DNA from 3 places in the Streptomyces sp. NPDC024017 genome. Region 3 is predicted to be linked to each of the others. Evidence: riboswitches for the same ligand, from Rfam matches in the RefSeq annotation. Region 3 holds a riboswitch; each other region holds the start of a gene.
What was found. A riboswitch is a leader RNA that binds a small molecule or an ion and turns the genes downstream of it on or off. The one in region 3 is predicted to bind thiamine pyrophosphate.
Positions count from the first base shown of each region.

Region 1: linked by a shared signal. The riboswitch ahead of thiO (glycine oxidase ThiO) and the one ahead of AB0G20_RS33885 (thiamine ABC transporter substrate-binding protein) in region 3 are both predicted to bind thiamine pyrophosphate.
Region 2: linked by a shared signal. The riboswitch ahead of thiC (phosphomethylpyrimidine synthase ThiC) and the one ahead of AB0G20_RS33885 (thiamine ABC transporter substrate-binding protein) in region 3 are both predicted to bind thiamine pyrophosphate.

Region 1 covers NZ_JBEZYZ010000012.1:271,740-278,873, reverse strand. Annotated here, with positions in the region: gene AB0G20_RS30540 (deoxyribonuclease IV) at 1-612, opposite strand, end outside; gene pknB (Stk1 family PASTA domain-containing Ser/Thr kinase) at 672-2,609, opposite strand; gene AB0G20_RS30530 (thiazole synthase) at 2,703-3,500, opposite strand; gene thiS (sulfur carrier protein ThiS) at 3,503-3,703, opposite strand; gene thiO (glycine oxidase ThiO) at 3,700-4,872, opposite strand; TPP riboswitch at 4,870-4,981, opposite strand; gene AB0G20_RS30515 (hypothetical protein) at 5,034-5,384, shown strand; gene AB0G20_RS30510 (FAD-dependent oxidoreductase) at 5,417-6,658, shown strand; gene AB0G20_RS30505 (Rv2175c family DNA-binding protein) at 6,735-7,100, shown strand.
Region 2 covers NZ_JBEZYZ010000002.1:190,632-197,765, reverse strand. Annotated here, with positions in the region: gene AB0G20_RS05660 (YibE/F family protein) at 1-1,325, opposite strand, end outside; TPP riboswitch at 1,398-1,587, shown strand; gene thiC (phosphomethylpyrimidine synthase ThiC) at 1,580-3,364, shown strand; gene AB0G20_RS05650 (hypothetical protein) at 3,440-4,306, opposite strand; gene AB0G20_RS05645 (metallophosphoesterase) at 4,490-5,581, opposite strand; gene AB0G20_RS05640 (LacI family DNA-binding transcriptional regulator) at 5,860-6,972, opposite strand.
Region 3 covers NZ_JBEZYZ010000015.1:123,003-130,136, forward strand. Annotated here, with positions in the region: gene AB0G20_RS33875 (ABC transporter ATP-binding protein) at 1-249, opposite strand, end outside; gene AB0G20_RS33880 (iron ABC transporter permease) at 249-1,913, opposite strand; gene AB0G20_RS33885 (thiamine ABC transporter substrate-binding protein) at 1,889-2,929, opposite strand; TPP riboswitch at 3,054-3,160, opposite strand; gene rlmN (23S rRNA (adenine(2503)-C(2))-methyltransferase RlmN) at 3,200-4,306, opposite strand; gene AB0G20_RS33895 (SRPBCC family protein) at 4,558-5,007, opposite strand; gene AB0G20_RS33900 (phosphatidate cytidylyltransferase) at 5,127-6,254, opposite strand; gene frr (ribosome recycling factor) at 6,254-6,811, opposite strand; gene pyrH (UMP kinase) at 6,978-7,134, opposite strand, start outside.

The sequences.
Region 1 (7,134 bases), on a different contig from region 3:
GCTGGGGCCCGTCAGGTCGTGCCCTGCGGCGTAGATGTGGCAGGTGTCCAGGCACACGCCGAGCATCGGGTGGGCGTCCAGCGCCTCGAAGTACGGGCCGAAGTCCCACGTCCGTGAACACAGGGAGGCGCCCTGGCCGGCCGTCGACTCCAGCAGCAGGAACGGGTCGTCCTCGTGGGTCAACTCGTCCAGCAGCGGCAGCAGATGCTCCCGCACCTGTTTCAGCGCCACCGACCGCTCCCGGCCGCCGGTCGCGCTGCCCGTGTGCACGACCACGCCCAGCGCCCCGATCTCCCGCCCGCGCCGCAGCGAGTGCCGCAGCGACTCCACCGACCGCTCCACGGTCGCCTCGGTGTGCGAGCCGAAGTTGATCAGGTAGGGGGCGTGCACGTAGGCGGGGATCGACTCGGCCGCGCACGCCGCGCGGAACGCCTCGTCCTGCTTCGGGTTTCCGGTCGGCGTGGCCCAGCCGCGCGGGTTGGCGACGAAGACCTGGACGGTCTCCGCCTTCAGGTCACGGGCGTACGACAGGCCTACGGAATGGAGCCCACCGGCCACGGGGACGTGGCCGCCCACCGGGTTGCGGGAGGGGCCGGACAGCTGACTGTTCACCCGTTCAGGGTGTCATGCGTCCGGCCCTGCCCCGTCCGCGGGCTCCCCGCCCGCCGTCGTCACCTGATCTTGATGGTGATCGTCGAGCCCTTGGGCGCCCGCTGGCCGCCCTCGACGGACTGGCTCTTGACCTCGTCGCCGAACAGGCCGAGCAGCCCGCGGTCCTCGTCGACCTCGAAACCGGCGCCCTCCAGCGCCTGCCTGGCGGCGTCGACGCTGTCGCCGACCACGTCCGGGACCTCGATCATCTCGGGGCCCTTGGACAGCGTCAGCGTCACCGTGTCGCCCTCGGCCGCCCGGCCGCCGGGCTTCGGCGTCTGCCGGACGACCTGGCCCTTGTCGTACTCGGAGGAGTTGACCCGCTCGGTGGCGATCTTCACCTTGAGGCCGGCCTCGATCAGCTCGGCCTTCGCGTCCGCCTCGTCCGAGCCGGTGACGTCGGGGATGTCGATGGGGCTGCCCTTGCTGACGACCAGCGCGACGGCCGTGCCCGCGCGCACCTTCGTGCCGTCGGCCGGGCGCGCGGAGATCACCGAGCCGCGCGGCACGTTGTCGCTGAACTCCCGGGTGACCATGCCCGGCTCCAGCCCGCTCTCCTTCAGCTGGCCCCGCGCCTCGGCGAGCTTCTGGCCGGCCAGGTCGGGCACGCGCACGGTCTCGGGGCCGTCGGAGACGGTGATGCCCACCGAGTCGTTGCCGCGGATGCGCGTCCCGGCCTTCGGGTCGGTGCTGATGATCTGGCCGCGCTTCACGGTGTCGCTGTAGGCGTGCTTCACATTGCCGAGCTCCAGGCCGGCGTCCTGCAGCCGGTCCTCGGCCTGCTCCTGGGTCTTCGCCAGCAGCGGCGGGACCTCGGTGAACTGGCCGGAGTTGATGTACCAGACACCGGCGCCGAGGCCGAGCGCGAGCAGGACGGCGACGACGATCGCCACCGGGCCGCGCCGGGATCCCGAGCGGCGCCGGGACGGCGGGGGCGGCGGCGGGGACGCCAGGCGGCTGGTGCGGTTGAGGGCGGCCCCGGAGGCCTCGTCGTCCTCGTTGACCGGCAGCGGACGCGGCGTGGCCAGGGCGCGCGGGATCACGGTCGTCCGGTCGTCGCCGTTGTCGTGGTCCACCGTGAGCGCCTGCGGCGGCACCGCGTCCAGCTCGTCCTCGCTCAGCCGGCCGCGTCCGTCGCGGACCTGCGCGAGCAGCGCCACCGCGTCGTGCGGGCGGACGGCCGGAGTGCGGGCCGTCGCCGAGGCCACCATCGCGTCCAGCTCGTACGCCAGGCCGGGCACGGCGGCCGAGGGCGGCGGGACGTCCTCGTGCAGGTGCTTGTAGAGGATCACGGCGGGGGAGTCCCCGTCGTGCGGCCTGTCGCCGGTCAGCATCTCGTACAGCATCACGCCGCACGCGTACACGTCGACGCGGGGGTCGGCGGTGCCGTTCTCTATCTGCTCGGGGGCGAGGTACGAGACCGTGCCGAGGACGGTGCCGGTGGTGTTCGTCACCGTGTCCACGGCCCGGACGAGGCCGAAGTCGGCGACCTTGACCCGGCCGTCGTCCCCTATCAGGACGTTCTCGGGCTTCATGTCGCGGTGCACGAACCCGGCGCGGTGCGCGGCGCCCAGCGCGGCCAGCACCGGCTCCAGGATGTCCAGGGCGGCACGCGGCTGCAGGGCCCCGCGCTCGCGCAGCACGTCCCGCAGGGTGCAACCCGCGACGTACTCCATCGCCAGGTACACGTACGAGCCGTCCGTGCCCTGGTCGAAGACCTGCACCACGTTCGGGTGGGCCAGCCGGGCCACGGACTTCGCCTCGCGGATGAACCGCTCGACGAACGAGGCGTCGACCGCGAGCGAGGGGTGCATCACCTTGAGGGCGAGGACCCGGTCGAGCCGGGTGTCCACGGCCCGGTAGACCGTGGCCATCCCGCCGACAGCGATCCGCGCGTCGATGCGGTATCGGCCGTCGAGCACCTGCCCGACCAAGGGGTCTTGAAGGGTCGTGTCCACGCAGGCGAGTGTACGAGCCACGACCGACAGCCCTGTCCCCCCGGCTGTTTTCGGCGCGGGACTGCAGCCGACCTGTGACGTGTGTTCCGCCCCCTACCGGAAAGCGGGCCGCTCCGGGTCCAGCGCGGCCATGCCGTCCGTCGGGGACGACGCCTCCGCGAAGTGCCGCCGGGGAATCCGCCCCGCCCGGTAGGCCAGCCGACCCGCCTCCACGGCATGCCGCATGGCGTCGGCCATCAGCACGGGTTCCTGCGCCCGCGTCACCGCCGAGGCGAGCATCACACCCGCACACCCCAGCTCCATCGCCAGGGCCGCGTCCGAGGCGGTACCGGCGCCCGCGTCCAGGATCACCGGCACGCGCGCGTGCTCGACGATCAGCTGGAAGTTGTGCGGGTTGCGGATCCCGAGCCCGGAGCCGATCGGCGAGCCGAGCGGCATGATCGCCGCGCAGCCCGCGTCCTCCAGCTTCCGCGCCAGCACGGGGTCGTCGTTGGTGTACGGCAGCACCGTGAACCCGTCGTCGACGAGCGTCTCGGCCGCTTCCAGCGTCTCGATCGGGTCCGGCAGCAGCGTGCGCTCGTCGGCGATGACCTCCAGCTTGATCAGGTCGGTGCCGAGGGCCTCGCGTGCGAGACGGGCCGTGAGGACGGCCTCGCCAGCCGTGAAGCAGCCCGCCGTGTTGGGCAGCACCCGGATGCCGAGCTTGTCGAGGACGGACAGCACCGAGCCGTGCACCGAGGCGTTCACCCGGCGCATCGCGACCGTCGTCAGCTCCGTCCCGGACGCGACCAGCGACCGCTCCAGCACGTCGAGGCTGGGCGCCCCGCCCGTGCCCATGATCAGACGGGACGTGAAGGACGTACCACCGAGGACAAACGGATCGTCGGCCATGGTCAGCCTCCTTGGACGGCGGTGAGGACTTCCACGCGGTCTCCCTCGCAAAGGGGCGTGGAGGGCCACTGCGTGCGCGGGACGACGGTTTCGTTGAGGGCGGCGGCCACGCCCGAGGCGGAGGCGGTGAGCGACCTCACGACGGTGTCGAGAGCCGTGCCGGGCCGGACGTCCCGGGGCTCCCCGTTGACGGAGATGTTCATGCGGGCTGCTCCGTGAGTGCGGTGGCGGGAGAGAAGCGTTTGGGGGAGAAGGGGCGGGCCTCCTCGGGGAGTTCACCCGTGGCCAGGACGTGCGCCATGGCGTCGCCGGTCACCGGGGTGAGCAGGACGCCGTTGCGGTAGTGCCCGGTGGCCAGCAGCAGCCCGTCGAGACCGGTCGGGCCGAGCAGCGGCGCGTTGTCGGGGGAGCCGGGGCGCAGCCCGGCCCGGGTCTCGGTGAGCGGCAGTTCGGTGATGCCCGGCACCAGCTCGTGCGCGTCCCGCAGCAGCTCGTACACGCCGCCCGCGGTCACGGTGGTGTCCCAGCCCAGCTCCTCGCTGGTCGCCCCGATGACGAGTTCACCGCTCGCGCGGGGCACCAGGTAGACGTGGCTGCCGCGCACGACCGCGCGCACCGTCCGGCTCAGGAACGGCCCGTGCCGCTGCGGCATGGTCAGCCTCAGGACCTGCCCCTTCACCGGCCGCACGGGAGGCAGCACGTCCTCCGGGACGCCCGCGAGCCGGCCGCTGAGACTGCCCCCGGCGAGCACCACCTGCCCGGCGGCCGCCTCCGTCCCGTCGGCCAGGACGACACCCGCGGCCCGGTCCCGTACGACAGTCAGCCGCTCCGCCCACGCCCGGTGGAAGACCACGCCCGCCCGCTCGCACGCCGCGACCAGGGCCCCGGCCAGCCGCCGCGGGTCGATCTGGTGGTCGCCGTCGACCCGCAGCCCGCCGCGCACGCCCGGCGCGAGCATCGGCTCCAGGCGCCGGCACTCGCGCCCCGACAGCCACTGCGACTCCAGGCCCGACTGCTGCTGCAGGGCGTGCAGTTCGCGCAAGTGGGCCCGGTCGTCCGCGTCCAGGGCCACGGCGAGCGTGCCGCAGCGGCGGTAGCCGAGGTCCTGGCCGGTCAGCTCGGTGAGCTCGGCGGCGAAGTCCGGGTAGCGCCGGGCGGAGGCGAGGTTCAGGCCGAGCAGGGTCTGCTCTCCGTAGTGCAGTTCCGTGACGGCGGCCAGCATGCCGGCCGCCACCTGTGCGGCTCCGCCGCCCGGCTCGGGGTCCACGACGGCCGTGGCGAACCCGCGTTGCGCGGCCCGCCAGGCCGTGACCAGGCCGATGATCCCGCCCCCGATGACAAGGACGTCTGACGTGGTGGACGTAGGCGACATGGGCGTCCAGCCCCTCCCTTCGCCGGCATGACCCGGATCAGGTTCGTACGGTCGGAGGCCGCCAGCCTCCCTCTCAGCCCGGTGCGTCCGGGCTCCCGCGAGTGCTTTACGTTGGCCACCCTAGCCCGATGCCGTATGCCGCAGTAAGGGAGCCTCCGTCCATGGCCCGATCCCTCGACGGTCTCGTCCTCGCCCCGGTCGCCGACCAGGCACCGGGCCAGGTGGGCACCCGCACCCGGTTCACGTACCACGAGCGGGAGGGCGAGATCTGGGCCGAGTACACGGGCGGCGACGTCGTACGCGGGCATCTCGTGGGTACCCGGGAAGGTGACCGGCTGGACTTCCGGTACGTCCAGCTCAAGCGGGACGGGACCACGGCCTCGGGGCACTGCGTCTCGGCGGTGGTGGAGCTGCCCGACGGGCGGGTGCGGCTGGAGGAGACCTGGGAGTGGGAGTCCCAGCGGGGCAACGGCACGAGCGTTGTGGAGCAGGTCACGGCGCATGAGCACTGACTGACAATTCGTCAGGTGTCTATGGTGATCAGGTGAGCGAGCAGACGCAGGAACCAGGTTCGTCCGCGCCGCGGCGCGTCGTCGTGGCGGGTGCGGGCATGGCCGGGGTGCAGACCGCCGTGGCCCTGCGCGAGCAGGGCTTCACCGGTGACGTGATCCTGATCGGCGCCGAGCCCCACCAGCCCTACGACCGGCCCCCGTTGTCCAAGGCCGTCCTGCTCGGCAAGTCCGAGGGCTCCGCCTTCGACGTCGACTTCGAAGCCCTCGGCATCGAACTGCGGCTCGGCTGCGAGGTGCTGGGCCTGCGCCCCGCCGACCACGAGCTGGACACCGAGGCCGGGGCCGTGCCGTACGACGTCCTGGTCGTCGCGACCGGCGCCGAACCGGTCCGGCTGCCCGGTGCGGAGGGCGTGCCCGGCGTGCATCTGCTGCGCACCCTGGACGACGCCGAGCGGCTGCGGCCCGTGCTCGCCCGCCAGCAGGACATCGTGGTCGTCGGTGCGGGCTGGATCGGCGCGGAGTTCGCCACGGCCGCGCGCGAGGCGGGCTGCGCGGTGACCGTCGTCGAGGCCGCCGAACGGCCGCTCGCCGGGGCACTGCCCGCCGAGGTCGCCGCCCCGATGACCGGCTGGTACGCCGCCGCGGGCGCGGTACTGCGGACGCACGCGCGCGTGGAGCGCGTCGAGCCGGACGCCGTGCTCCTCGACGACGGCACGCGGCTGCCCGCGGGCGCGGTCGTCGTCGGCATCGGCGCCCGCCCCGCGACGGCCTGGCTGGCCGGCTCCGGGATCGAGCTCGGCGTCCACGGCGAGATCGTCGCCGACGAGCATCTGCGCACGTCGGCGCCGGACGTGTACGCGGTCGGCGACTGCGCCTCCTTCCCCTCCGGGCGCTACGGCGAGCGCCTGCTGGTCCACCACTGGGACAACGCCCTCCAGGGACCGCGCACGGTCGCCGTGAACATCGCCGGCCGGGCCACCGGTCAGACGCCGGCGGTGTACGACCCGGTGCCCTACTTCTGGTCCGAGCAGTTCGGTCGGTTCGTCCAGTACGCCGGGCACCACGCGGCCGCGGACACGACCCTGTGGCGGGGCGACCCCTCCGGACCGGCCTGGACGGTGTGCTGGCTGCGCGACGAGCGGCTGGTCGCGCTGCTGGCGGTGGGCAGGCCCCGGGACCTGGCGCAGGGCCGTCGCCTGATCGAGTCGGGCACACCGATGAATCCGGTGCTGCTGGCGGATCCGGCCAGGCCCATGAAGGCCGCGGCGGCATAGGCGCCGGGCCCGGCGCGTGCGCCCGGGTGGGCCGGGCCGACTTCCGACTGTCAGTGGCTAATGGCAGGCTGGTTCCGTGACCGAGATTGACGCAAAGATCGATGCTCTCGTCCCCGCCTGGCTCACCCTCCCCGACATCGCCGAACAGTTCGGCGTCGAGGTGACGCGTGTGCGGCAGCTGGTCAAGGACGGCCAGCTCATCGCCGTACGCCGAGGTGAGAACCGCGCGCTGCACGTCCCTGCCGCCTTCATCGACGGGGACAAGGTCGTCAAGGGCCTGTCCGGGACCTTGACGCTCCTGCGGGACGACGGCTTCACGGACGAAGAGATGCTGGAGTGGCTCTTCACCCCGGACGACAGCCTGCCCGGCACCCCCGCGCAGGCGCTCAGCGAGAATCGCGGCACGGAGGTGAAGCGCCGCGCCCAGGCGCTCGCGGTCTGACCCGGCCCCGACGTGACAACCGTCCGGTGCCGTG
Region 2 (7,134 bases), on a different contig from region 3:
GTCTGCGTGACCGTCACGTCGTCGAGTACGCCCAGCGAGCCGATGATGATGCCGGCCAGCAGCAGACCGCTCATGTCGATCGTCGGATAGAGGCCGTGGATCAGCCCGGTGTTGTCGTCGGTGTTGCCACTGAGCGCGGCCCAGTCGATGAACACCGAGCCGAGGATGCCGATCAGCAACAGCGAGATGAGGGTGCCGAGCACCGCCACGGAGGTCCGGGCGGACAGGCCGTGACACATGTACAAGGCGATGAGCATTATGGCGCTCGCGCCCACCACCGCCACGACCAGCGGGTTCGAGCCCTGCAGGATCGCGGGCAGGATGAAGAAGTTCAGCACCATGAAGCTGATGGCCAGCGCGACCAATGCCATGACACCCCGCATCCGCCCGACGACCACGACGGCGAGCGCGAAGATGCCGGCGAGCAGGCTCAGGGGCAGGCGGCGGTTGATGTCGGTGACCGAGTACTGCAGGTCCTTCGGTGCCGAGGGCTCATAGGCGACCACGACCTTCTGACCCTCGTGCAGCTGGCGGGACTGGTCGGGCTGGACGATCTCGGTGAACGTACGGCCCTTGTCGTCGCCGCTGTCGACCCGGATCGTCGCCCGCTTGCAGGTGCCCTTCTCCTGCTGCACCGCGGAGGAGCCCTCGGCGGTGGAGGTGTCTCCGGTCGGCGGAACGCCCGAAGCGCCGGCCTCCTTGCAGCTCACCTCGACCACCTTGGTGACCGTGGCGTCCTGCGTCTGCCGGTCGAAGCCGACGCCGGTGCGCTCGTGCGGCGGGGCGCCGCCCGGCCACAGCACGGCGAGGCCGACCAGTACCGCCGCGGCGAACGGGATCAGGATCGCCGCGATGATCTTGCGCAGGTGCAGGGAGACGGGTGTGGCCGGGCCGTGGTTGTGAGAGTGCCCGTGGCCGCCACCCGGGGCGGAACCGGAGCCGTGCCCGTCACCTCCGTCGTGACCGTGGCCGTTCCCTCCGCCTCCACCGGACCCTGAACCGTGCCCGCCGCCACCGGGGCCGTGGCCGGGTCCCTGACCAGTGGGCGGGCCACCGTGGCCACCGGGAGAACCGGCACCCCGGCCCTCACCGGAGCCCGGCCCATATTCACCACCGGGACCAGAACCGGAACCGGGACCGGAACCAGGGCCGGGGCCGAAGCCCGCGTCACGGCCGTACCCGAACTCAGGACCCTGCCCCCTGGCCGGCTCATGCCCGGTCCCGGCGGCGAAATCATGGCCGTCACCACGGCCGTTGCCGCTTCCGGCGCCGGATCCTCGGGGCGGCTCGGGCGGTGGGTAGGGGGGACGCTGCGTCGTGGTCACCGCCCGATCATCGCAAGAACGAGGGGGGCCCTCTGTTCACCGCGCCAGAATTGCCGCTAGCGTGGAGCCACCTTTTGTACACGCGGGAGCTCGGAGCACCGGGCTGAGAGGGCGCTGACCTCCGTCCCAGCGATGTTTCACATGAAACATCGCCGGAGTCGAGTGATGTTTCACACGAAACGTCGCCGGACGGAAGCCGCTGCGTCGACCGCCGAACCTGTTACCGGGTAATGCCGGCGTAGGGAGTAGGTCTCATGACCAGCAAGGACGCACGCACGCCTGCCTCCGTTCAGGACGAGAAGTCCGAGGAGGCCGGGAAGTCCATCGGCTGGCACAAGGCGTACGTCGAGGGCAGCCGCCCCGACCTGCGCGTGCCGGTCCGTCAGGTGCATCTCACCAACGGCCAGTCGGTCACGCTGTACGACACGTCGGGCCCGTACACCGATCCACTCGTCGACACCGACGTGCGCAGGGGACTGTCGCCGCTGCGCGAGAACTGGATCATCGCCCGCGGCGACACCGAGGAGTACGCGGGCCGCCCCGTCCGTCCCGAGGACGACGGCATCAAGCACACCTCGCCCCGTGGCGGCCTCCGCAACCTGGACGCGGTCTTCCCCGGCCGCCCGCGCCAGCCGCGCCGCGGCAGGGACGGACAGGCGGTCACCCAACTCGCGTACGCCCGCCGCGGCGAGATCACGCCCGAGATGGAGTACGTCGCCATCAGGGAGAACGTGTCGCCCGAGGTCGTGCGGGACGAGATCGCCGCGGGCCGGGCCGTGCTGCCGGCCAACGTCAACCACCCGGAGATCGAGCCGATGATCATCGGCAAGCGGTTCCTGGTGAAGGTCAACGCCAACATCGGCAACTCGGCCGTGACGTCCTCCATCGAGGAGGAGGTCGAGAAGATGACCTGGGCGACCCGATGGGGCGCCGACACGGTCATGGACCTGTCCACCGGCCGCAACATCCACACCACGCGCGAGTGGGTGCTGCGCAACTCCCCCGTTCCCATCGGCACCGTGCCGCTCTACCAGGCCCTGGAGAAGGTCGACGGCCGGGCCGAGGAGCTGACCTGGGAGATCTACAAGGACACGGTCATCGAACAGGCCGAGCAGGGTGTGGACTACATGACGGTCCACGCGGGCGTGCGCTTGGCGTACGTGCCGCTGACGGCGAACCGCAAGACCGGCATCGTCTCCCGCGGCGGCTCGATCATGGCCGCCTGGTGCCTCGCGCACCACAAGGAGTCGTTCCTGTACGAGAACTTCGAGGAGCTCTGCGAGATCCTCGCCGCGTACGACGTCACGTACTCGCTCGGGGACGGCCTCAGGCCCGGATCGATCGCGGACGCCAACGACGAGGCGCAGTTCGCGGAGCTGCGCACGCTCGGGGAACTCAACCGGATCGCGAAGCGTTTCAATGTTCAGACCATGATCGAGGGCCCGGGCCACGTCCCGATGCACAAGATCAAGGAGAACATCGACCTTCAGCAGGAGATCTGCGAGGAAGCTCCGTTCTATACGCTCGGCCCGCTGACCACGGACGTCGCACCGGCGTACGACCACATCACCTCCGGCATCGGTGCCGCGATGATCGCCTGGTGGGGCACGGCGATGCTGTGTTACGTCACGCCCAAGGAGCACCTGGGCCTGCCGAACCGTGACGACGTCAAGACCGGCGTCATCACCTACAAGATCGCCGCCCACGCAGCCGACCTCGCCAAGGGACACCCGGGTGCGCAGGAGTGGGACGACGCGCTGTCCGACGCCCGTTTCGAGTTCCGGTGGGAGGACCAGTTCAACCTGGCCCTCGACCCGGACACGGCACGGGAGTTCCACGACGAGACCCTGCCCGCGGAGCCGGCCAAGACGGCTCACTTCTGCTCGATGTGCGGTCCCAAGTTCTGCAGCATGAAGATCTCGCAGGACATCCGCCGCGAACACGGCGGCACACGGACCGAGGTCGAGGAGGGCATGGCCCTGAAGTCGAAGGAGTTCGCGGCGAGCGGGAACCGCGTGTACCTGCCCATCGCGGACTGACCCGGCCGCGCACAGGCCCGGGGGCCGATGGTCCCCCGGCCTGTGGGAGGTGCCTGCTCGGACGGGCTCCGACGGCTACTCCGGCTGGTGCTCCGGTCCTCCGAAGTCCGGGCTGGTGTAGTCCGGGCTGCTGAAGCTGGGGCGCGAGCCGCGGTCGCCGTCGTCCGGGCTGGTGAACCCCGGGCGGCCGTAGCCGAGGTGCGGCATGCGGCTGACCGGCGTGGACGAGGGCGTGTCATGCAGCGCGGCGGCCGCGCCGGGGTCGACGAGGGCCTCCCGCAGGAAGGGCAGGATGCCGCGTTCCAGCAGGGCCTCGTGCCAGGCCTCCTTGGCCTGGGCCACCTCGCCCTGCAGTTCGCCGTACGGCCCGCCTTCGGCCGTGGGCTTGTTGCGCAGCGCGGTGAGCAGCAGCCCCACCGCGGCGACGAGGATCGCGACCGCGGTCACGGCGCCGAACACCCAGCCCGTGGTGAGCATGGTCCGGGCGAACCCCTGCTCGGGGTCGAGCATCTGCAGGATGTAGCCGACGAGCAGGAAGATCGCCGCGGCGGTTCCGGCCAGGACGGGTGCGAGGACGGCGACGACGGCGACGGCGCCCGCCCCGGCGGTTTCGGCGACCCCTCCCATGGTGGCGGCGAGCCCCGACGCGCCCGTGCCCGACTCGGAGGAACCGGACTCGCGCACGGCTGTGGAGCCGGCGGACGCCGGCTGACGCAGTTCGTCGCGGACCTTGACGTAGTGCTGGTACTCGGTCGACGCGGCCGCCGTGATGAGCGCGGTGGCGTTCAGCGCCATGGTGCGCAGCTGTTCGGGGTTGAGCCGCCGTCCTACAGCGGCCAGTTCCGGACGGTGTGGTGCGGAGCGCAGCGCCTCATCGAGGATCCGCTCGTATTCTTGGCGGTCCTCGCTCAGCAGGTGCTGCGGAACGCTGTTCATGTGCATCCCCCGATGCTCCGTAGGGCTTGGGGCTCGGCATGCTGACGAGCCGTCGGGCAGAAACGGAGGGGAGCCTGCTACGGATAAGCCGATGGTAGAGCGGTGACGGTATGCGGTGACAGGGGGTTTACCGAAATTGACCCCTCACCGGTCCGGTCCTCCGAAGGGGAACGCCTGCCCGGTGAACGTTCACGTCTCCAGCGGCAGTTGCTGGACCAGCAGCTTTCCGGCCATGGTCACGCCGCCGTCCATCGCGATGGCGAGTCCGTCGGCGTAGACGTGCGGACCCTCGATCACGGGGTCGCCGTTGTCCTCGTCCTCCTCGGCGCCGACCTCGCCCAGCAGATACGGAATCGGGCTGTGCCCGTGAACGATGCGGGTGCCCCCGTACGTATCGAGCAGGGAGCGCACGGCGTCCGCGCCGCCCTCGTCGCGGAAGGAGAACCGCTTGGTGAACTTGCGGAACAGGTCCCAGACCTCGTCCGCGTCGTTGCGGGTGATCGTCTCGCGGACGGTGTCGTTGACCTCTTCGATGGAACGGCCGTAGTCGAGGTAGGCGGTGGTGTCGGAGTGGACGAGCAGGTGGCCGTCGACCTCTTCGATGGCGTCCAGGCGGGACATCCACTGCAGGTGGTGGTCCTGGAGGCGGTCCATGTCGGTCTTCTGGCCGCCGTTGAGCAGCCAGGCCGCCTGGAAGGTGGCGGTGCCCGCGCCGGAGTTGACGGGGGTGTCGCCGAACCGCTTCGCGCCCAGCAGCAGGAGCTCGTGGTTGCCCATGAGCGCCTTGCAGTAGCCGCCGGCCGCGGCGGCCTCCGCGGACAGCCGCATCACCAGGTCGATGACGCCGATGCCGTCCGGACCGCGGTCGGTGAAGTCGCCGAGGAACCACAGCCGGGCGGTGCCCGCGCACCAGTTGCCGGCGGCGTCGAGCAGGCCCTTCTCCTGGAGGGCCGACACCAGCTGGTCGAGGTAGCCGTGCACGTCACCCACGACGTACAGCGGGCCCTGCCCGGTGGTGCCCTGCGGGGCGGCGACGGTCTCGGGGTCCACGGTCACCTGGACAGTGTCGCCCCGGTTCACGACGGGAAGGTCGCGCTGGGTCGGCGTGTATCCCTCGGGGTAGGTCTCCTCGGGCGGCGGGGCGACCTCGCCGGGGTGAACGCTGTGGACGTACGGACCGGCCTCGTGGACGTACGCGGGCACCCGGAAGTCGCGCAACGTCGCCGTCCGCTCCACCTCGGGTCCCTGACCGGCCCCCTGAGTCATCGACCCCTCCACCATCGCGCCGCATTGCACCGCATCGGACTGCCTGGTCGTAGCGGCCCGCGGGTGTCGTGGGCCCATCATAGGAATGCGGATCGCGCCATGTGATGACCCAGGGGTGGTGAATCAGAGCAAGAGTCCAGTTCACCGCGGCTTTCGCCCCGATTGAGCCGGGCTTTGACCACCGTGTGACCGTCCTCGCTCTTCTTCTCTTCGCGAGAACGATCCCTTCTCTCCGGGGGACCGGCCCTGTTTCTCCCCAGGAGGACGGAGTTCCTCTTACCCGGGTGCGGGACCTACGTCTCCTCGGGCGATCGCGGAGGGCTGACCGTCGTGCGCGGCGGGCGTCGCTGGGACGAGGTGCGCACGATCAGCTCCGTCGGTATCACCTGCTCCACCGGGCGATCGGATTCCACTCCCTCGATGGCGTCGATGAGGAGTTGCACCACCGCCGTGCCGATGCGGCGCGGCTTCAGGGAGAGCGTGGTGACGGGCGGCTCGGTGTTGGCGTACACCGTGGACTCGCTGCAGCAGACCAGCAGCAGGTCGTCGGGGACGCGCAGGCCGTAGCGGCGGGCGGCGGCGAGCAGGTCGGTGCCGTTCGGGTCGAACAGTCCGTAGACCGCGTCGGGCCGGTCGGGCCGGGCGAGGAGCCGGTCGGCGGCGACGGCGCCCGCGCACGGATCGTGCGCCGGGTAGGCCTCGTACACCGGATCCTGGCCGACACGCTCGCACCAGCGCAGGTACGCGGTGGTCGACAGGTGGGTGTACGTGTCCGTGCTCGTGCCGGTCAGCAGGCCGATGCGGCGGGCGCCGGCGTCGGCCAGGTGGTCGAGGATGCCGAGGACGGCGGCCTCGTGGTCGTTGTCGACCCAGGCCGTGACCGGCAGCGCACCGGCCGGGCGGCCGTCGGAGACGACCGGCAGCCCTTGCCGGACGAGCTCGCTGACCACCGGGTCCTGGTCGGAGGGGTCGATGACGACCGTGCCGTCCAGGGCGACGTTCGACCACACGTCGTGGCGGGAGGTCGCGGGCAGGATGACGAGGGCGTAGCCGCGGGCGAGCGCGGCGGAGGTGGCGGCCCGCGCCATCTCGGCGAAGTACGCGAACTCCGTGAAGGTGAAAGGTTCATCCCCGTACGTGGTCACGGTCAGGCCGATGAGCCCCGACTTGCCGGTACGGAGGGTCCGGGCTGCGGCCGAGGGCCGGTAGCCCAGCCGGTCGGCGACTTCCCGGACATGGCGCCGGGTGGCGTCCGGGAGCCGACCCTTGCCGTTGAGGGCGTCGGAGACGGTCGTGATGGAGACTCCGGCGGCGGCGGCCACGTCTCTGATACCGGCCCGACCCGGCCGACTGCCTCGCCGTGAGGTTTCCGCGCGGCTCACCTGGTGCTTCCCTGCTGCTGTCATGGCGAGCCGATAGTAGGGCTCATGAGGTGGGGTAGTGCGGACGCATATGCACGCGTTGACAGGCACGTTTCTGCATGATCATTCAACCCCAATTGCTTTGGAAACCATGGGTGTTGAGCGCTCTCATGGCAGTACGTGTCTTGTCGGCGCGCACGGGCCTGC
Region 3 (7,134 bases):
GTGGTCCTGGAACATCAGCCCGACCCCGCGCCGGTGCGCGGGCACACCCGCCTGGTCGCGCCCGTCGAGCACCACCCGCCCGGAGTCGAGCGGCTGCAGCCCGGCCACCGCCCGCAGCAGGGTCGACTTGCCGCTGCCGCTGGGGCCGAGCACGCACACGATCTCGTGCTCGACGACCTCCAGATCGACAGCGTCCAGCACGGCCCGCCCGCCGAAGCGGACCGTCGCGCCCTGCAGAGCGAGCAGCATCAGAACTCCCCCGTCCGGTCCGTGCGGAGCCTCTCCAGCACCAGCAGGGCCACGGCGCACACCACCATCAGAATCGTCGAAAGGGCCATCGCCTGCCCGTAGTTGAGGTCACCGGGCCGCCCGAGCAGCCGGGCCACCGCCACCGGCAGCGTCGGCCGGTCGGGCCGTGCGATGAACACCGTCGCGCCGAACTCCCCGAGGGAAACGGCGAAGGCGAACCCGGCCGCGATCAGCAGCGCCCGCCGCACCATCGGCAGGTCCACCTCCCGCCACACCCGCCAGGGCGAGGCCCCCAGCACCGAGGCCGCCTCCCGCAGCCGCACGTCCACCGCCCGCAGCACGGGCAGCATCGTCCGCACCACGAACGGCACCCCGACCAGCGCCTGCGCGAGCGGCACCAGGATCCAGGAGGACCTGAGGTCCAGCGGCGGCTCGTCGAGGGAGATCAGGAAGCCGAAGCCGACGGTCACCGCGGACACCCCGAGGGGCAGCATCAGCAGCGCGTCGAAGCCGCGCACGAACCGTCCGGCGTCCCGGCGGGTGAGCGCGACCGCGGCCAGGCCCCCGATCGCCACTGCGATGAGCGTGGCGGCGACGGCGTACGACAGGGAATTGCCGATCGCCTCGATCGGCGGGACCAGGAACACTCCCCCGTCCTCGCTGGTCAGCGCCCGGTAGTAGCCGAAGCCCGGCGCGCCGAGAGACCGCTGCACCAGCACGGCCGGCGGCAGCACGAGCAGCACGGCGACGGTGACGAGCACCCCGCCCAGCAGCGCCCACTGCCCCGCGCCGCGCGGCCGGCGCGCGGTCACGGACGCGTCCACCAGCCGCAGCGCGGTCTCCCGCCGCCGCACGGTCCAGGCGTGCAGGGCGAGGACCGCGCCCGCCGCAACGAACTGGATCAGGGTCAGCACGGCCGCCGTGGACAGGTCGAAGATCTCGGACGTCTGCCGGTAGATCTCCACCTCCAGGGTGGAGAAGGTGGGCCCGCCGAGGATCTGCACGACACCGAAGGAGGTGAAGGTGAACAGGAAGACCATGAGCGAGGCGGCGGCCACGGCCGGGGCGAGGGCAGGCAGGGTGACCTGCCGCCAGGCCTTCAGCCCGGACGCCCCGAGCATCCGCGCCGCCTCCTCCTGCCGGGGGTCGAGCTGCGCCCAGAGCCCGCCGACGGTGCGGACGACGACCGCGTAGTTGAAGAAGACGTGCGCGAGCAGGATCGCCCACACGGTGGTGTCCAGGCGTACGCCCCACAGCTCGTCGAGCAGCCCGCCCCGCCCCACCAGCGCCAGGAACGCCGTACCGACGACGACCGTCGGCAGCACGAACGGGACGGTCACGACCGCCCGCAGGACCTGCTTTCCTGGGAATTCAAAGCGCGCGAAGACGTACGCGCCGGGGAGCGCGACGATCAGCGTGAGCACGGTGGAGACCAGCGCCTGCCAGGTGGTGAACCACAGGACGTGCCGGACGTCGGACTGCGCCAGCACCTCCCCGATCCGCCCGAGGTGCCAGGCCCCGTCAACCTTGAGGCCGCGCGCGACGATCGCGGTGACGGGGTAGGCGAAGAAGACCGCGAAGAACGCGACGGGCACGGCCAGCAGACCGAACCGCGCCGCCGCGCCCCGCTTCCGAGCGGCTACTTCAGTACGAGTGAGGTCCACGACTTGACCCACTGGTCGCGGTGGTCGGCGATCTTCGCCGGGTCCATGGTCTCCGGGTCCTTCGCCTGCGGCCCGTACTTCACGAACTCCGGCGGCACCTGGGCGCCCTCGCGCACCGGGTACACGAACATGTTCATCGGCATGTCGTCCTGGAACTCCTTGGTGAGCAGGAAGTCCAGGAGCGCCTTGCCGCCCTTGGTGTTCTTCGCGTTGCTGAGCAGCCCCGCGTACTCGACCTGCCGGAAGCAGGTGCCCTCGGCGACCCCGGTCGGGGCGGAGGTGGGCTTCGGGTCGGCGTACAGCACCTCGGCGGGCGGCGAGGAGGCGTACGACACGACGAGCGGCCGGTCGCCCTTGGCCTTCTTGCCGCTGCTGGAGCCGGAGAACTCCACGTTGTAGGCCTGCTCCCAGCCGTCGACGACCTTCACGCCGTTGGCCTTGAGCTTCTTCCAGTAGCCCTCCCAGCCGTCGTCGCCGTACTTGGCGGCGGTGCCGAGCAGGAAACCGAGACCGGGCGAGGAGGCGGAGGCGTTCTCGGTCACGAGCAGGTTCTTGTACTGCGGCTTGACCAGGTCGTCGAAGCTGCGCGGCGGCTCCAGCTTGTGGTCGGCGAAGTACTTCTTGTCGTAGTTGACGCAGATGTCGCCGGTGTCGACGGGCGTGACCCGGTGCTTGTCCTGGTCGACGCGGTACTCCGGCAGGATCAGGTCGGATCCCTTCGCCTCGTACGACTGGAACAGGCCGTTGTCGAGGGCGCGGGACAGCAGCGTGTTGTCGACGCCGAAGAAGACGTCGCCCTGCGGGTTGTCCTTGGTAAGGATGGCCTTGTTCACGGCCTGCCCGGCGTCGCCGTCCTTCAGGACGTCGACCTTGTAGCCGGACTGCTTCTCGAAGGCCGCGATGACGTCCTTGGACGCGGCCCACGAGTCGTGGCTGACGAGCGTCACGGTCTTGGAGTCACCGCCGGACCCCTGGCTGCCGTCGGACGACCCGCACGCGGCGAGCGTGCCGGCCATGCCGAGCCCGACGACCGCCGCCGTCAGCCGCTTTGCGTTGATGCTCACTGGATTCCTCCTGGAGTGACCAGGAGAAGACGCGGCCCTGCCCGGGACTTCCGGGGTCCCGGGCAGGGCGCAACAGCTCGAGTGGTGACCGATCTCCCTACCCAGAATGACCTGGGCCAGGTTCGGAGGGTCTGCGGCCGTGTGCCGCACTCTCAGCGCTGTGGCGCTCCCCTGTCGGAATGTGCAGGTGTCGAATATGAAGGTGTGCTTACGACGGTCAGACTACCGTTCGGTGGCCGCGAGCTGACCACACGCCCCGTCGATCTCCTGACCACGGGTGTCCCGGATCGTCACCGGCACACCATGAGCGGCGATCGCCTCCACGAACGCCTTCTCGTCCTCGGGCCGCGAGGCGGTCCACTTCGACCCCGGCGTCGGGTTCAGCGGGATGAGATTGACATGCACGGGCTTGCCCTTGAGTAGCCGCCCGAGCCGGTCACCGCGCCACGCCTGGTCGTTGATGTCCCGGATCAGCGCGTACTCGATGGACAGCCGCCGCCCCGACTTGGCGCTGTACTCGAAGCCGGCGTCCAGGACCTCCCGGACCTTCCAGCGCGTGTTCACGGGCACGAGGGTGTCGCGCAGCTCGTCGTCGGGAGCGTGCAGCGAGATGGCGAGGCGGCACTTGAAGCCCTCGTCGGCGAACCGGTGGATGGCGGGGACGAGCCCGACCGTCGAGACGGTGATGCCACGCTGCGAGAGCCCCAGCCCGTCGGGCTCGGGGTCGGTGAGCCGCCGGATGGAGCCGATGACCCGGTTGTAGTTGGCGAGCGGCTCGCCCATGCCCATGAAGACGATGTTGCTGAGCCGCGCGGGCCCGCCGGGGACCTCCCCGTCACGCAGCGCCCGCATCCCGTCCACGATCTGGTGCACGATCTCGGCCGTGGACAGATTCCGGTCCAGCCCGGCCTGCCCGGTCGCGCAGAACGGGCAGTTCATGCCGCATCCCGCCTGCGAGCTGATGCACATGGTCACGCGGTCCGGGTAGCGCATCAGCACGGACTCGACGAGCGTGCCGTCGAACAGCCGCCACAGCGTCTTGCGGGTGGTGCCCTGGTCGGTCGACAGATGCCGCACCACGGTCATCAGCTCGGGCAGCAGCGCTTCCTGCAGCCGCCCTCGGGCACCGGCCGGAATGTCGGTCCACTGCTCCGGATCATGCGCGTACCGCGCGAAGTAGTGCTGCGAGAGCTGCTTGGCACGAAACGGCTTCTCCCCGACAGCGGCAACGGCCTCCTTGCGCTCGGCAGGAGTGAGATCGGCGAGGTGCCGCGGCGGCTTCTTGGCTCCGCGCGGGGCTACGAAAGTGAGTTCTCCGGGTGCAGGCATAACCCGTCCAGTGTGGCAGATCAACTGCGGCGGCCCGGTCCGGGAGCGGGGTGGGGGCGGTCACCTGCGGGTGGCGTCCGTCAGCGTCGGCCGGCCTGGCGCGGTCCAGGGACGGCCCGGGGGGCGATCGCGAGCAGGAGCCGCGATCCAGAACGCGCGAATGCAAGAAACGGACTGAAGCCAGGAGCGTCGCACGCCTCAATGACTTCAGAGGTAAGCGCTGGTGCTACTTATCGTGGAGCGGGCGGGACTTACTCGCCCCTGTGCTCCAGCCGGTCCTTGAGGAGCTGCTCGTTGCGCGGGAGTTCCTTGCGGACCTGGGGGCGTACGACCAGCGGGACCATGACCTTGCCCATGCCGTGGCCCTCGAAGTCGATGTCGATCGTGACGTGCGAGCGGCGGCCCTCGTCATAGGGCTCGACCTCCCCGTGCACGTGTGCCCGGACGGGGCCGTCGACGCCGCGCATGCCCCAGCTGCGGGGTGGGTCGTACTCGGTGACCTCCATGGTCATCGGCATGACACGGCGGCCGATGTGCCTGGTCACGCGGACCTGGGTGCCGACACCGACGGGCCCCTCGTCGAGGCGCTCCGCGGACACGGCGCTCAGCTGCCACTCCGGCATGCGCTGAGTGTCCATGACGTACTGGTAGACCTCCTCGGGCCGGCGGTCGACGTCGATGCTCTCTCGGATGATGGCCATGATGGCCTCCTTTGGGAGGTACATCTGAATCGTCCCACTTCAGACCCTCGGGCGTCTCCCCGAAACGTCAGTGAGCTCCTGCCCGGCCGGGCAGGAGCTCACTGGCGAAGACGGCCGGTTCAGCCGGAGCCGACGAAGAGCACGAGCAGCAGCCACACCACCGGAGCCGTGGGGAGCAGCGAGTCGAGCCGGTCCATGATGCCGCCGTGGCCCGGCAGCAGCGTGCCCATGTCCTTGATGCCGAGGTCCCGCTTGATCATGGACTCGCCGAGGTCGCCGAGCGTGGCGGTGACCGCGACCGCGAGGCCCAGCACCAGGCCCTGCCACCAGGCACCGTCGTCGATGAGGAACTGCATGCACAGTGCCCCCGCGACCATGGCGAAGGAGACCGCGCCGAGCAGGCCCTCGCGGGTCTTGCCGGGGCTGATGCGCGGGGCGAGCTTGTGCCGGCCGAACCGCCAGCCGACGGCGTAGGCCCCGGTGTCGCTGACGACCGTGAGCAGCAGGAAGGTGAGCACCCGCTGCGGCCCGTCGTCCGCGGTCAGCATCATCGCGACGAAGGTCGCCAGGAACGGCACGTAGAACGCCGCGAAGACGCCCGCGGTGACGTCCCTCAGGTAGCCCTCGGGCGGTTCGGTCATGCGCCAGACCAGGACGGCCAGTGCCGTGAGTGCCATCGCCACCCACGCGCCCTCGGCGCCCCGGACGTACCCGGCGACGACCATCGCGGCACCGCCGAGCGCGAGCGGCACGAGGGGCGCCCGGATGCCCTTGCGTTCCTCCAGCCGCTTGGTCAGCTCCCACAGGCCCACCACCACGGCCACCGCCACGACACCGACGAAGACGGCCTTGACGACGAACAGCGACGCGACGATCACCGCACCGAGCCCGACACCGACCCCTATCGCGGCACTCAGGTCGCGGCCCGCGCTCTTCTTCGGCGGCTTGGGGGCCGGCTGCGAGGCGTCGGGCATGGGCTCCGGATTCGTGTCGTTTCGGACCGGGCGGGCGCTCAGCCGAGCAGCCCCCCGGTCGTCATCCTGGTTTCCGCCGAAGTCGGTCACGTCGGGCACGATGGGCATGGGGCGAGTCTGAGGCGCTTCATACGCATCGTATGCGGGACCCGCCGGGGCGGCCCCCTGGACGTGCCCGTGGGCCTGGCCCTGGACGTGCCCCTGACCATGCCCTTGGTCGGTGGGCCCCCAGTACCCGGCCTGTGGCGGCGCCCCCCAGGAAGAGTCGTTCATCAGACCTCGAGCAGCTCCGCTTCCTTGTGCTTCAGGAGCTCGTCCACCTGCGCGACGTACTTCGCGGTGGTGTCGTCGAGCTCCTTCTCCGCACGGCGGCCCTCGTCCTCGCCGACCTCGCCGTCCTTGATCAGCTTGTCGATGGCGTCCTTGGCCTTGCGGCGCACGGAACGGATGGAGACCTTGGCGTCCTCACCCTTGCTCTTGGCGACCTTGATGTACTCGCGGCGGCGCTCCTCGGTGAGCTCGGGGAACACCACCCGGATGATGTTGCCGTCGTTGCTCGGGTTGACGCCCAGGTCGGAGTCGCGGATCGCCTGCTCGATGTTGCGCAGCGCGCTCTTGTCGAAGGGGGTCACCACGGCCATACGCGGCTCGGGCACGGAGAACGAGGCCAGCTGGTTGATCGGCGTCGGCGCGCCGTAGTACTCGGCCACGATCTTGTTGAACATCGCCGGGTGCGCACGGCCGGTGCGGATCGCGGCGAAGTCCTCCTTGGCGACCACGACGGCCTTCTCCATCTTCTCCTCGGCCTCGAGGAGGGTCTCTTCGATCACCACTTGCTCCTGCGTGTCTTGAGTAGGCCCGGCTGCGGTTCCATGTGGGGCGGCGGCCGGCTGCGTCGCGTCTTCTTCCTGCACGGTTCCCGACCGGCGGGACATTGTCCATCCCCCGGCCCGGCTCCGTCCCGTCCGTCCCCCGGACGGGGTTGTTCCCGGGGTGTCAGTCCCGGCTGCCGGGGTCCCCCACCAGCGTGCCGATCTTCTCACCCTTGACGGCGCGTCCGATGTTGCCCTCCGCCAGCAGCTCGAAGACCACGATCGGGAGCTTGTTGTCGCGGCACAGCGTCACGGCCGTGGCGTCGGCGACCTTCAGATCG